2 regions of the Clostridium sp. 1001283B150225_161107_B6 genome follow, and region 2 is predicted to be linked to the other one. Evidence: predicted binding sites of a transcription regulator. Region 2 holds the regulator's gene; the other holds the start of a gene.
What was found. Region 2 encodes Rex, which represses fermentation and respiration genes when NADH is low (regulators of the CRP and FNR family bind a similar motif). Its sites were predicted from a motif close to ATTGTTAANNNNTTAACAAT; they were not measured.
Positions count from the first base shown of each region.

Region 1 (7,442 bases), on a different contig from region 2:
CGCTCCTCAATGCTTTATTTTCTTTAACAGATAAAGAAAGAAACGCTCAAACAGTGCGCTGATTACTATGATGACAAAAGTCCAGGCAAAGAGTCCGGCCGTGTCAAGGTACAGCTTGGAGTAGTAGAGCTGTTCTCCGATGGAGCCTTCCGGTATGCCGATAACTTCTGCGGCCACGCCGGATTTCCAGCTCATTCCCAGGGCGGTACGGCATCCATTTATAAGGTAGGGAAGGAGGGCCGGCACATAGATATAATGAATCCGCTTCCACATGGGCATGCGAAAGACCCTGGCCATCTCCAGCAGCTTTTCATCCGTGTGCTCCAGTCCGGACAAGGTGCTTACATAGACCATGGGCACCACGACCAGGAAAGCGGTAAACACTGCCAGGTTGCGTGAGCCAATCCAAATCAATGCCAGAATGACAAACGAGGCAACAGGGACTGACTTAATCAGCAGCATGACCGGGTCCAGCAGTTCTTTGACCAGGGGAAACAGGTAGGCCAGGCTTCCCAGGAGGATGCTCAGGGCAAAGGCCCCCAGGAAGCCAAGGCTAATCCTGCCGAACGAATTCAGGATGGTGGTCCAGAAGGAAGGGTCCGCCGCCTGCTCTGCCAGGGCCTTTATCATGTCCAGAGGGCCTACGAATATGATGCTGTTGTGTATCAGCAGATTGGCTGCCTGCCATACTGCAATCCAGAACAGCCAAACCAGATATTTTCTTATTCGTGTATTATGTTTCACGGGTTGGTTCATGAGGTATGTCTCCGAATTTTAAGGCACATAGTAAAAATCGTCTCCGGGCATCTGGCCGCCGATGGATTTAGGGTCCTGCTCATGTAAGGTGGACAGATAGCCGCTTAAGGCGTCCTTCATCTCCTGTCCTGTCAGACATACGATGTTGCAGTAGGGAAGGGCTTTCTGGGCAATGGGAGCCTTCTCCACAATACCCTGCTCTGCAATCAGCCGGGCGGCATCCTCTTCATGTTCCGCAGCGAAAAGGGTGGAAGCCTCATGGTCTTTTACGAAGTCTTCAATGGGGGAACGGTTTTCTCTGAGGAAATCGCTGCGCACCAGGGTAACGCCTGTCACCAGCATGCTTCCGGTGTCTTTGTTCAGGAGGTTCCACTGCTCCGTCAAATCCAGCACTGTTTTTAAGTCAGGGTTCTGGATGCAGGCAGCGGTGGCAAAGGGCTGGGGGAGGACGCCGATGGCGCCGGAATCCTGTTTCAGCAAAGATGCCACCTCGGTGGCTTCGGACTTAAACTGCAGGTCCACATCTGAGGCGGAAAGGCCATTTCCTTTTAACAGGTAATTCATCACATATTCAGGTGTGGTACCCTTTCCGGTCATGTAAATGGTGCGTCCCTTTAAGTCGGCCATGGAGGTAATGGAATCGTCTGAGGCCACCACATAGAGAACACCCAGGGTGTTGATATCCAGGACCGTGACATTTCCCTGGGTCTTGGCATAGAGCACGCTTGCAACATTGGCAGGCAGCAGGGCAATATCCAGGTCCCCGTTTGCAATCTTGCCTACCAGCTCGTCTGCCTTGCCGGCCATGGTGAATTCATAGACATTGGAGGTTTCGCCCCTGGCAGCTTTATCCATCAGGGATACAAGTCCCATGGAGGTAGGGCCTTTTAAGGAACCTACACGGATGGCTGCCTGGCAGGTCAGCTTGGTTTCATCAGAGCCGGTGTTCAGTTCACTGCCGGAACCGGATTCAGAGTCAGCGGATGAGGCTGCACCGGAAGGGCTGTCTGGGGCCTGGTTCTGGGCAGTTTTGTCCTCAGCTCCGGCTGCGGTCTGGGCATCAGACGGCATATCGGTCTGAGCCTCAGTCTGAGTCTCCGGGGAAGGCGTGACGGCAGTTTTTTTGCCGCATCCGCCCAGTACCAGGGAGGCGCCCATAAATGCCATTAAAAGTAAGGAAATATGTTTTTTCATTATACTTCAACTCCTCTCGTAAATATCCTTAACTATAGCACAACAGGCCTGTCTTTTCTATAAAATATTTGAGAAATATTATTGATATAAATATCACAATGTGAGATAATGAAGCCATGGTTTGGGTGAGCCCATAATACACGCAGATAGTGGAGGAATAAGGGATGAAAGTAACGATATGTATTGGAAGTGCCTGTCATTTAAAAGGGTCCAGAGAGATTATCAGTAAGCTCCAGAAGCTGGTGGATGAGAACGGCCTGTCTGATAAAGTGGACTTAAACGGTGCGTTCTGTTCCGGCAACTGTGACCATGGAGTATGCGTGACGGTGGAGGGTGAGCTGTATTCCCTGAAGCCGGAGGATACAGAGGAATTTTTTGAAAATGAGATTAAGGGGAGACTTTGATTATGGGCATGGAAATCATCGATTTCAAAGCCACAAAGTGCAAACACTGCTATAAATGCGTCCGTTACTGCGGGGTAAAGGCCATCCAGGTCAAGGATGAGAGGGCAGTCATCATGCCGGACAAGTGCATCCTGTGCGGCCATTGTCTGAAAATATGCCCCCAGTCAGCAAAAACCCTTAAGAGCGACCTGAATATGGTCCGCGGATTTTTGCGCGAAGGCATGCGGGTAGTGGTGTCCATTGCACCGTCCTATATGGGGTTATTGAAATACAAGACAATCGGTCAGGTGCGGGGAGCTCTGCTGCGCCTGGGATTCGAGGATGTAAGGGAGACTTCCGAGGGGGCTGCTTTTGTGACCGCCGAATATACGAAGCTCCTGGCAGAGCACAAGATGGAGAATATCATCACCACATGCTGTCCAAGCGCCAACGACCTGGTGGAAATCTACTATCCACAGCTCATACCTTACCTGGCCCCGGTGGTGTCGCCCATGATTGCCCATGGAAAGCTGCTGAAGGAAGAACTGGGACGTGATGTGAAGGTCGTGTTCCTGGGACCGTGCATTGCCAAGAAAAAGGAAGCCATGGACCTGCGGCATGAGGGCTATATTGACGCTGTATTAAATTTCAATGACATAAACAAATGGCTGGAGGAAGAGGACATCGTAATTGAGGACTGTGAGGACCGGCCATTTACAGCATTTGACCCAAAGGTGAACCGCCTGTATCCCGTGACCAACGGCGTGGTAAATTCCGTGCTGGCCACCGAGGAAAAGGGGGACGGATACCGGAAGTTTTATGTTCACGGAGAGGATAACTGTATTGATTTGTGCAGGAGCATGTCCCGCGGTGAAATCAAGGGCTGTTTTATAGAGATGAATATGTGTTCCGGCGGCTGTATCAAAGGGCCTACGGTAGATGACGAGTTCATATCCAGATTCAAGGTAAAGCTGGACATGGAGGAAAGCATCAGCAGGGAGCCGGCTGAGGAAAGGCAGATGGAGCCGGTGTGGGAAAATGTGAATTTCAGGAAACGGTTTGAGGACCATTCGCCCAGAGACCCCCAGCCTACGGAGGAACAGATACGGGAAATCCTGCGCATGACCAACAAGTTAAAGCCGGAGGACGAACTGAACTGCGGCGCCTGCGGATATCCTACCTGCCGGGAAAAAGCCATTGCCGTATTCCAGCACAAGGCGGAAGTGAGCATGTGCATCCCCTTTATGCATGAAAAGGCAGAATCCATGGCCAACCTGGTAATGGAGACCTCGCCTAACATTGTACTGATTGTGGGAGAAGACATGCGCATCATGGAGTACTCGGATGTGGGCGAGAAATATTTTGGCAGAACCCGTTCACAGGCATTGCAGATGTACCTGTATGAGCTCATCGACCCGGTGAATTTCCAGTGGGTATTTGATACACATCAGAATATCCACGGCAAGCGGGTGAATTATCCGGAGTATAATCTTTCCACCCTGCAGAACATTGTGTACATAGAGAAGGAAAATGCTGTTCTGGCCACCTTCATAGACATAACCCGAGAGGAGGAGCTGGCCAAGGAGGAGTATGAGAAAAAGCTGGAAACCATTGATTTGGCCCAGAAGGTCATACATAAGCAGATGATGGTGGCCCAGGAGATAGCCGGTCTTTTAGGCGAGACAACAGCTGAGACAAAGACCACTCTGACCAAGCTGTGCCATTCCCTGCTGGAGGACGGCAGCGATGCCGTGTATGCCGGGGGAGAACTGGACCGGGAGATACCGGGCGTACAGCTGGGAAGCGGAGCCGTGCCCTTAAAGGGAGTCATGACAGCCGGAAATCCGGCTGATGATGGAGGGGAGCAGAAGAAGCCTTCTACGGGATATGTCCATATCGGCAGCGCAAATCCGGGCGGCGGAAAGACCGGGTATGTCCATCTGAGCAATGCGGATTTAAAGAAACCAGGCGGCAACGGAGGTAGATAATGGGAATTACAGTGGATGTTGCATATAAAAGCCTGAACAAATACACCGAAATCCTGTGCGGGGACAAGGTAGAACTCCTGCAGACCGAGGATTCCAATATAATGATTCTGGCGGACGGCATGGGAAGCGGGGTCAAGGCCAATATCCTGTCCACGCTGACCTCCAAGATACTGGGAACCATGTTCCTCAACGGGGCTACCCTGGAGGAATGTGTGGATACTATCAGCGAGACCCTGCCCATCTGCCAGGTAAGACAGGTGGCCTATTCCACCTTTAGTATTCTGCAGGTATACCATAATGGGGATGCATATCTGGTGGAGTATGATAATCCCGGCTGTATATTCATACGGGATGGAAAGCTCATGGAGATACCCAAGAATGTACGGGTTATCCAGGGCAAGGAAATCAATGAATACAGATTCAAAGTCAAAAAAGGCGATGCCCTGATTCTCATGAGCGACGGCACCATCCATGCAGGTGTGGGAGAATTGTTGAATTTCGGATGGCTGTGGCAGGATATAGCTGATTATGCAGTGAGACAGTATCCTCTGACCGTGTCAGCCATGCGTCTGGCTGCATCCATCAGCAGGGCCTGTGACGAGCTGTACCAGTTCCGGCCGGGGGATGACACCACGGTGGCGTGTATGCGGATTATTGACAGCAAGCCTGTCCATCTGATGACAGGACCGGCCAGAAATCCGGAAGACGATATGCGCATGGTCCATGACTTCATGGATGACCCCAATGCCAGGACCATTGTATGCGGCGGAACCAGTGCAACCATTGTGTCCAGGGTGCTGGGGAAAAAGCTGGATGTATCGTTGGATTATGTGGACCCGGAGATACCGCCCATCGCGTACATGGATGGCGTGGATTTGGTTACGGAGGGTGTCCTTACCCTTAACCGGGTGCTTCAGCTGCTTCGCAGATATGTGAAAAATGAGACTGTATCCGAAGAATTTTTCCAGGAGCTGGATAAGCCCAATGGAGGCTCCATGGTGGCCAAGGTACTCATAGAAGACTGCACGGAGGTCCACCTGTATGTGGGCAAGGCCATCAACAGTGCATACCAGAATCCGGGACTTCCCTTTGACCTGGGCATCCGTCAGAATCTGGTGGAGCAGCTGAGGCATGTGATTGAGGAGATGGGAAAGACAGTGATGGTTACGTATTACTAGTTTTGTACTCCATTTAATACTTGCATTTTTAGAGTAAATATAGTAGATTTCTAGTGTTGATATAATTTTAACAAACTCGAATTGTGATAATAGAGCAGACATATATGGCACGGGCCGGTGATATGTATCGCACGCAGGAGACCAAAGGACGGTCTCCAAGTGCTCATAACGAACCACTGCACTAAGCTAGAAAGGGACCTCGCTAAGTGCCAGTGATATGTATCGCACGTAGGGGACCAAAGGACGGTCTCCAAGTGCTCATAACGAGGAGGAGAAAAAAATGGTAACCAATGATGCGACAATCCTGCGTTTGAAACACGATGTACTTTACGAGGTGGCTAAGGCTGCATGGGAAGGGAATCTGGACGAGAAGCGGGAGAAGATTCCATATTCCATGATACCGGGGCCTCAGGCGACGTACCGCTGCTGTATCTATAAGGAGAGGGAAATCATCCGGCAGAGGGTACGCCTGGCAGAAGGAAAATGTCCTACCGGGAAGGACACATCCAATGTGGTCCAGGTCATCAATGCGGCCTGCGAGGAATGTCCCATTGCATCCTACATAGTGACTGACAACTGCCGTAAGTGTATGGGAAAGGCCTGTCAGAATTCCTGTAATTTCGGAGCCATCAGCATGGGGCGTGAGCGCGCTTATATCGAGCCCAGCAAATGTAAGGAATGCGGTAAATGTTCACAGGCCTGTCCCTATAACGCGATTGCCCATCTGGAGCGTCCGTGTAAGAAAATTTGTCCGGTGGATGCCATTACATATGATGAGTACGGCATCTGTGTGATTGATGAGAAAAAATGTATCCAGTGCGGAGCTTGTATCCATAGCTGCCCATTCGGAGCCATTGGTTCCAAGACCTTCATGGTGGATGTGATTCGTCTGATTAAGGCAGGAAAACGGGTGGTTGCCATGGTGGCGCCTGCCACAGAGGGACAGTTTGGTTCTGACATTACTATGGCCAGCTGGAAAATTGCATTAAAGCAGCTGGGATTTGCAGATATGATAGAAGTGGGATTGGGCGGAGACATGACAGCTGCCTACGAGGCAGAGGAATGGGCCCAGGCCCATAAGGAGGGGAAGAAAATGACAACCTCCTGCTGTCCTGCCTTTGTGAACATGATTAAACAGCATTTTCCCACATTGCTGGAGAATATGTCCACTACGGTGTCCCCTATGTGTGCAGTCTCCAGAATGATAAAGAGCGAGAATCCGGATACGGTCACTGTCTTTATCGGTCCCTGCATTGCCAAGAAGAGCGAGAGCCTGGATTTGAATGTAAAGGGTAATGCAGACTATGCAATGACCTTCGGTGAGATAAGGGCCATGATGCGCGCCAAAGGAGTGGAGCTTCAGCCGGCTGAGAATGACTATCAGGAAAGTTCTGTGTTTGGAAAGCGTTTTGGAAACGGCGGCGGTGTCACAGCAGCCGTACTGGAGTGCCTGAAGGAGATGGAGGAGAGCACAGATATCAAGGTAGCCCGCTGCAACGGGGCCGCAGAATGCAAGAAGGCACTGCTGCTCATGAAGGTTGGAAAACTTCCAGAGGATTTTGTGGAAGGAATGGCATGCGTAGGCGGCTGCGTGGGCGGTCCCAGCCGGCATAAAACCGAGGTGGAGGCCAAGAAGGCCAGAGACCAGCTGATTGGTTCTGCAGAAGAGAGACATGTGCTGGAGAATCTGAAGAAGTATCCGATGGGTGCGTTTTCGATGCATAGGCATTAAGCTGCGGTAGTTTGGATGCCGAATTGTGGTTTTGAAGAGAGATGACGGATGAAACCACAAGATATAGTGGTTTTTGAGGAAAAATTGAGTGGATTTGCGACCTGAAAATGGGTGTTTTTCAGGGCGTGAGAAATAGATGCCAAGCCCCGGAAGATGACTTTTCCGGGGTATTTTATTGGTTTTAACACACAAGAGGTACGAAAGTAAAAAG
Region 1 is NZ_JADNMD010000007.1:152,948-160,389, forward strand. It holds gene I2H39_RS17240 (ABC transporter permease subunit) at 7-756, opposite strand; gene I2H39_RS17245 (PhnD/SsuA/transferrin family substrate-binding protein) at 775-1,950, opposite strand; gene I2H39_RS17250 ((2Fe-2S) ferredoxin domain-containing protein) at 2,115-2,354, shown strand; gene I2H39_RS17255 ([Fe-Fe] hydrogenase large subunit C-terminal domain-containing protein) at 2,357-4,321, shown strand; gene I2H39_RS17260 (SpoIIE family protein phosphatase) at 4,321-5,499, shown strand; gene I2H39_RS17265 (4Fe-4S dicluster domain-containing protein) at 5,780-7,231, shown strand.
Region 1: the regulator Rex is predicted to act here: its motif matches at 2,031-2,050, upstream of I2H39_RS17250 ((2Fe-2S) ferredoxin domain-containing protein).

Region 2 (7,442 bases):
TCTTTGAGCCTGGTAGGCTTTTACATATATCCGAAGCCCTGGTAAATATCGTTAAAATAATCCTTTTGGCCAATGGCCTTCCCGTCCCTCAGATAGACCCTGGGGACCCGTTTTCCGATTCCGCAGATGATTTCGTAGTGGAAACCGCCGCCCAGACGGGCCAGCTCCTCCACCGTGATGCATTCATCCCCATCCCTTCCAATGAGGGTGGCCTGGTCCCCTTCCGCTGCCTCCGGAATGTCCGTTACATCCGCCATAAACTGGTCCATGCATATTCTTCCAAGGATTTTTGCCCGTTTCCCCCTAATCAGCACCGTGCCCTTATTGGAGAGACTGCGCGGATAACCGTCCCCGTATCCCACCGGAATGGTGGCCACCCGCATGGGACGGTCTGCCACAAAGGTGCCTCCGTAGCTCACGGCCGTACCGGGCTCAATGGTCTTTATGTATGTGATAAAGCTCTTAAGCTCCATGGCCGGAACCAGCTTTACCCTGTCCTGAGCCACCTCATCAGAAGGATACAGACCGTAAATGGAAATCCCGGCCCGCACCATATCCAGTCCGTTGGAGTCCAGCCCCTCCACAATGCCGGCGCTGTTGGAGCAGTGGCGGACCGGTATATCCAGGCCCCGGCTGCGGAGCATTTCGCAAAAATCCCTGTATGCCCTGTACTGTGCCTCATAAAACGTCTTATCCGCCTCGTCAGCCCTGGCAAAATGGGTAAACATTCCCTCAATGCGGATACCCGCAAGCCCGGATATCCTGACTGCCTCCTCTGCCGATGCCTCGTCCGGCGTCATGCCAATCCGGCTCATGCCTGTGTCCACGGCCAGATGGATGCTGGCCCTGGCGCCGTTCTTTACAGCTGTCTCCGATAGCTTCCTGGCCTCCTCATACCGGAACATGGCCGGACGTATATCATACCGGACCAAATCTTCAAAGCGGCTCTCATGGGTCACGCCCAGCACCAGAATCATTTTCTGTATGCCGTGGCGGCGCAGATTGATTGCCTCGTCAATGGTCGCCACCGCATAGCCTTCCACATAAGGGGCAATGGTTCCGGCCACCGGAACGGCCCCGTGTCCGTACCCGTCTGTCTTTACCACACCAATCATGGAAGTGGCTGGCCCAAGGCTGGCCTTCATTGCCCTCATATTGGATTCCACCGCATCCAGGTCAATGGCTGCGTAAACTCTGCTGTAAGAATTCATGGTTGTTGCCTCCTGTGTCATGTCCCCCTTTTCACGGGGACCCTCTTGATTGTATTTTAATTCATAGACCCGGCCATCACACTGCCGACCGCATCCGCCAGTTCCGATGCCAGCAGGCTGTGGGCGCCGCTTTTAGAGGCGGCCGCGTCTCCCGCCCGCCCGTGCAGGTATACGCCCAGGCAGGCGGCCTCCTCCTCCTCCATGCCAATGGCTATCAGTCCTGCTATGATACCTGTGAGCACGTCTCCTGAGCCGGCCTTTGCCATGGCGCTGTTGCCGCTGGAGTTGATGTACAAATTCCCGTCCCGCCCTGCCGTGACCGTGGCTGCGTCCTTCAGCACACAGGTAAGGCCGTAGCGGCCTGCATACTCCAGGGCCGTGCCTGCCAGGTTTTCCTTAATCTGCTCTATGCCCTCCCCCGTGAGCCGGGCCATTTCCCCCAGGTGCGGGGTCACAATAATGTTCTCCGTATAATAGGATGTCAGATAGGGATGGCCAGCTATGGCATTCAGGCCGTCCGCGTCAATGATGACCGGCACAAAGGCGCTGGTCAGTATATCCTCCACCAGATACTCCACGTAGGGTCCGTTTCCCAGTCCCGGTCCCAGGACCACCACGTCGGCCCATTCCATCTGGGCTTCTATCATCTTCCGGAATTCCTCCCTGCCCTCCATGAGCTGGTCCGGGGTGTAGGCGGCTATAATGGCCTCCGGCAGGCGTTCCTGGAGTATCTGCCGGTTTTCCTCCACCGTAAGGAGCTTTACCAGCCCGGCCCCTGTCCGGTATGCAGATAAGGCGCTCAGGTAAGCGGCCCCGCACATATTCCTGGAGCCCGCCACAATCAGTACCTTTCCAAAGGTTCCCTTGTTGGAATAAGCAGGACGCCTGGGAATCCGTTTCAAGTCCTCATCCCCGTAGGTAACGGCAAAATCCCCTGCCGCCGTTCCCTCTGCCGCCTTCACCGCCTCCAGGGCCTGAACGGGAAATCCGATATCAGCCACTTCCACCTGCCCTGCATATTCCCGTCCCGGATACAGGGCTGTCCCGGTCTTCTCCCATCCAAAGGTAACGGTTACATCCGCCTTCAGGGCAATGCCCATGACAATTCCCGTATCCCCATGGATGCCTGAAGGAACATCCACTGCCACGGTACGGCGTATGGACCTGGCCTCCAGCATCTCGATGCACTGCCTGTACTCTCCCTCAACCGGCCTGCTCAGTCCCACGCCGAACACCGCGTCAATGAGAAGGCCGCACGTTTCCTTTTCCCCGTCCTGCCAGGGCGAAGAGAAAAGGCCCACATTGGCGGCAATGGAAAGCTGTGCTCTGAATTCCTCTGTTCCTCTTTCCGGATTCCCCACCAGGAATACACGCACCGGATACCCTTTTAAATGAAGCATTCTGGCTGCCGCCACGCCGTCGGCCCCGTTGTTGCCGGTGCCGCATACAGCCCACACCGTATCCCCCTTCTCCCAAAGGCGCTCTGCTGCCCGGGCCACCTCAAGAGCAGCCCGTTCCATCAGGACCAGGGATGGGATTCCCACGGTATGGATGGTATATGCGTCAATGGCCTTCATCTGTTTTCCCGTTACCAGCATCCTCATATGACTGTACCTCCTTTATCCTTCCCTCTCCCACTGCAAATGCCATGGCGTATTCCCCTGTGTTGGTGATGGAAACCTCCAGGCGTTCCATCCCCATCTCCTTAAACCGCGTAAGGGCCCCCCGGTAAAGGCGGACATAGGGCTTGCCCAAATCGTCCCTGAGCACCTCCACGTCAATGGGCATAAAGGTGCGGAATCCCGTTCCCAAAGCCTTGGCCACAGCTTCTTTCACAGCAAAAGAGCCGGCCAGCTTAGAGGCGGACCCCTTTGCTTGCCGGCTTTCCATATCTGTAAATGTGCGCATCACAAAATAATCCTTTTTACAGGCTTTTTCCATGCGGCTGATTTCAATTAAATCCGTTCCAACTCCAAGTATCATGGCGCTGACTTCCTAAACATTTACTTTAATGAATTTCTCTGCTCCTCCTGCTGGTCATACATACTGCTGACCCGGTAGGAAAGGCGCATCAGGCTCTCGGACAGATGTACATTTTCAACCACCACATCCTCCGGCACCACCAAATCCGTATGGGCAAAGTTCCAGATAGCCCTGATTCCCGCATTCACAAGGCGGTCCGCTATCTCCGGCGCCTTTGTCTTGGGAATGGTCAGCGCTGCAATCTGAATCTCATTCTCCCGGATAAATGTCTCCAAATCATCCACGGAGCGAATCTCAATTCCCCTGATAACAAGTCCAATCAGTTTGGGGTTAATATCAAACATTCCCCTGATGACAAAGCCCCTGCGCTCAAAATTCGTGTAGTTGGCAATGGCCTGTCCCAGGTTTCCTGCTCCGATGATAATTACATTATGCTGTCTGTCAATTCCCAGTATCTTAGCGATTTCCGAATAGAGGTACTTTACATTATAACCATATCCCTGCTGTCCGAATCCGCCGAAATTATTCAAATCCTGACGGATTTGAGATGCAGTCACCTTCATTCTGGCGCTCAGCTCGTTGGAGGATATACGCTCCACACCTTCCTCTATTAATTCACCTAAATAACGGTAATAGCGGGGCAGCCTAGAAATCACTGCCTTCGAAATCTCCTTGCGTTCCATGATGTATCCACCTTCCCATTGTGCAATTCTATCAAAACTCTAATAGTACTATTATAAACACACGTCAAAAAAATGTCAAACACGTTTACATATGTTCTTGAAAAAATCGTTCCCTTATATTATACTTGTGAGAGCAAAATATGTCGTTTTTAAAGGAGTTTACCATGATTTTATCATGCAGCAATATAAGCAAATCTTTTGGGGAGAAACATATATTAAAGCAGGTTTCCTTCCACCTGGAGGACCATGAGAAGGCGGCCATCGTGGGAATTAACGGCGCCGGCAAGTCCACCCTCCTGAAAATCGTCATCGGGGAGCTGGCCCCTGACGAGGGGTGCGTTGCCCTGGGCAAGGGCGCCTCTGTGGGCTATCTGGCCCAGCACCAGGACCTGGACAGCGGCAGCACCATCCAGGACGCCCTGCTGGAGGTCAAACGCCCCATTCTGCAGATGGAAGAACGCATCCGCTCCCTGGAACTGGATATGAAAAGCGCGTCCGGCGAACGCCTGGAAGCCATGCTGGAGGAATACAGCCGCCTGACCCACCAGTTTGAGCTGGAAGGCGGCTATGCCTGCCGCAGTGAAATCACCGGTGTATTAAAGGGACTGGGCTTTGCCGAGGAAGAATTCACAAAGCCCATCAATACCCTTTCCGGCGGGCAGAAGACCCGCGTGTCCCTGGGCAAGCTTCTTCTGACCAGGCCGGACATCCTGTTTCTGGACGAGCCAACCAACCACCTGGACATGGAATCCATTGCCTGGCTGGAGACTTACCTTAAGACCTACAGCGGCAGTGTAATCATTGTTGCCCATGACCGGTATTTCCTGGACCGGGTGGTGACTAAAATCGTGGAGCTGGACAATGGAACCGGAACCGTATTCAGCGGCAACTACACTGCATACAGCGACAAAAAGGCCATGCTTCGGGATGCCAGAATCCGGGCATACTTAAATCAGCAGCAGGAAATCAAGCACCAGGAGGCGGTAATTGCCAAGCTGAAATCCTTTAACCGTGAGAAATCCATACGCAGGGCCGAGAGCCGTGAAAAGATGCTGGATAAGATTGACCGGCTGGAAAAGCCCATGGACATCGACGACTCCATGGACATCCGGCTGGAGCCGGATGTGGAAAGCGGCAAGGATGTGCTTACAGTCACCGGCCTGAGCAAATCCTTTGACAGCCAGACCCTGTTCACGGATGTGGACTTTGAAATCAAGCGGGGGGAGCGGGTGGCCATCATCGGCAACAACGGAACAGGCAAGACCACCCTCCTTAAAATCATCAACCAGCTGCTTCCGGCTGATACCGGCGAAATACGCCTGGGTTCCAAGGTCCATATCGGCTACTACGACCAGGAACACCAGGTCCTTCATATGGATAAGACCCTGTTTGACGAAATCCAGGACACCTATCCCACCATGAACAATACCCAGATTCGCAATACCCTGGCCTCCTTTCTCTTTACGGGGGACGATGTGTTCAAGCTAATCCGCGACCTGAGCGGCGGCGAGCGGGGCCGTGTCTCCCTGGCCAAGCTGATGCTGTCCGACGCCAATTTCCTGCTGCTGGACGAGCCCACCAACCATCTGGACATCACGTCCAAGGAAATCCTGGAAAGCGCCCTGTGCCGTTACACCGGAACCGTCCTCTATGTGTCCCACGACCGGTATTTCATCAACCGCACAGCCACCCGAATCCTGGATTTGACCGGCCAGTCCCTGATTAATTACATCGGCAGCTATGACTACTATCTGGAGAAAAAGGAGGCTGTGGAAGCGGCCTTTGCGGCCAGGAACAGCCGTTCATCATCCGCCTCCCGTACCTCCCGGTCCGCCGGCAGCCCTTCCCAGGGCTCCCAGAATGACCTGAAGCTGGAGTGGAAGGCCCAGAAGGAAGAACAGGCCCGTATACGCAGGATTCAGAACGAGCTCAGGAAAACAGAGGATTCCATCCATGCCCTGGAGACAAGGGACAGTGAGATTGACGCCCTGCTCACCAAGGAAGAGGTCTACACCGATGTGCCGCGGCTTATGGAGCTGAATAAGGAAAAAGAGGAAATAGCCGGACAGCTAGAAACGCTGTACCTGCACTGGGAAGAATTAGCCGAGGAGGCCTGATGCCGCAGAAAGGAGCTGCTACATGAAACTGAAACGTATATTTGCCCTCATAGGCGCCATTGGGCTGGCCGGCCTGTTTATCCTGGCCATTGTGCTGGCTGCCATGGGAGCGCCGAAGAATTATCTCATGGCGGTTATCTTCTCCCTGGTTTTCATACCCATTATCATGTATGCCATGGGACTTATGACCAGGGTGCTGAAACCATCCGACCCCTTTGAAGATATGGACGGAGATGCCGGAGGGAATCCCCTGCAGGATAAAACAGACATGGATTCAAAGGATGATTTGAGAGAATCCAAGAGAACCAAATAAATGACACTCCCCCTGTGAAAGACTTTTTTATTGATATGTCTTCCACAGGAGGAGTGTTTTAACTTGACAGCCCCTTTACCCAGAACACGCCCAGCATAACCACAGACAACAGGGCCGCGCCCTCATAGGGGAACCGTATATCCAGGACGCCTGCGGCCCGGGCCATGAACCCCAATACCAGCGGTGAAGAAAACTGTCCCAGACTTCTCATAAACATAATGACGGAACCGGCTGCCAGGGACTCCTCCTTCTCACAGGCAATACATGCCTCTGCGTTAAAGGTGCCCACGGCCGAGGCAAGGGCTATTCCAAACAGTACCAGACCCAGTATGGTAAGTGCCAGGCTGTTCTTTGCATATAGAGAAAGAAGTCCGCCAATGGCGCACAGCCAGATGAAGGTACTCATATATCTTCCCAGGATATTTTTCAGCTTTCCGATACAAAGCCCTGTCACAAGGGAGCTTACGGTCTGGAATGACATAATGATTCCCACTTTTTCCCCGCGGATTAAACCCTCCGAAAGAATGATGGCGGAGCAGTTGTTCAGTATGGCAAAATAACCTACAAACACCACAAACGTGCCAATTCCATAGACCCATATCTTCTTAATGACGCCAAGGGTTCCAAAGCTATGATGCCCGGCCCCTGCTGGAACCCCATTTTCATTCCCCGCAGCCTCATTCCCCGCAGCCGTTACATCGGGAATATGCTTCAGGCACAGCCACAGACATGGGATTCCAAACAGATACACCAGGAACACGGCTCTCCAGGAAATGGCAGCCAGATACCCGGCCAGCACCATACAGATAATGGACGACACGCTGGACCATATGACAATTCCTCCATTTAAGCGGTGCTGTTCCTCCCTGGTAAAAAAATAGGACAGCAGCCCCACTGACAGCGGCATCATCAGCCCATATCCGGCTCCAATGAGGATTCTTGTAAGGACCAGTGTGTAAATACCGGTGGCCAGACCGCCCAAAAGACCGCCCGCCAGGAACAGGACCAGCCCTGTTCCGCAGAGCTTCCGGACCGAATACCGTCTGCTGAGCCAGGTAAAGGGAATGGCTGCTGCAATCACCATCAGTGACGGCAGGGATACAATCATCTGTACCAGCACGCCGGGGGCATCCGG
Region 2 is NZ_JADNMD010000004.1:310,909-318,350, reverse strand. It holds gene alr (alanine racemase) at 21-1,211, opposite strand; gene I2H39_RS12765 (NAD(P)H-hydrate dehydratase) at 1,268-2,815, opposite strand; gene acpS (holo-ACP synthase) at 2,775-3,194, opposite strand; gene I2H39_RS12755 (redox-sensing transcriptional repressor Rex) at 3,215-3,877, opposite strand; gene I2H39_RS12750 (ABC-F family ATP-binding cassette domain-containing protein) at 4,042-5,994, shown strand; gene I2H39_RS12745 (hypothetical protein) at 6,017-6,307, shown strand; gene I2H39_RS12740 (MFS transporter) at 6,366-7,442, opposite strand, start outside.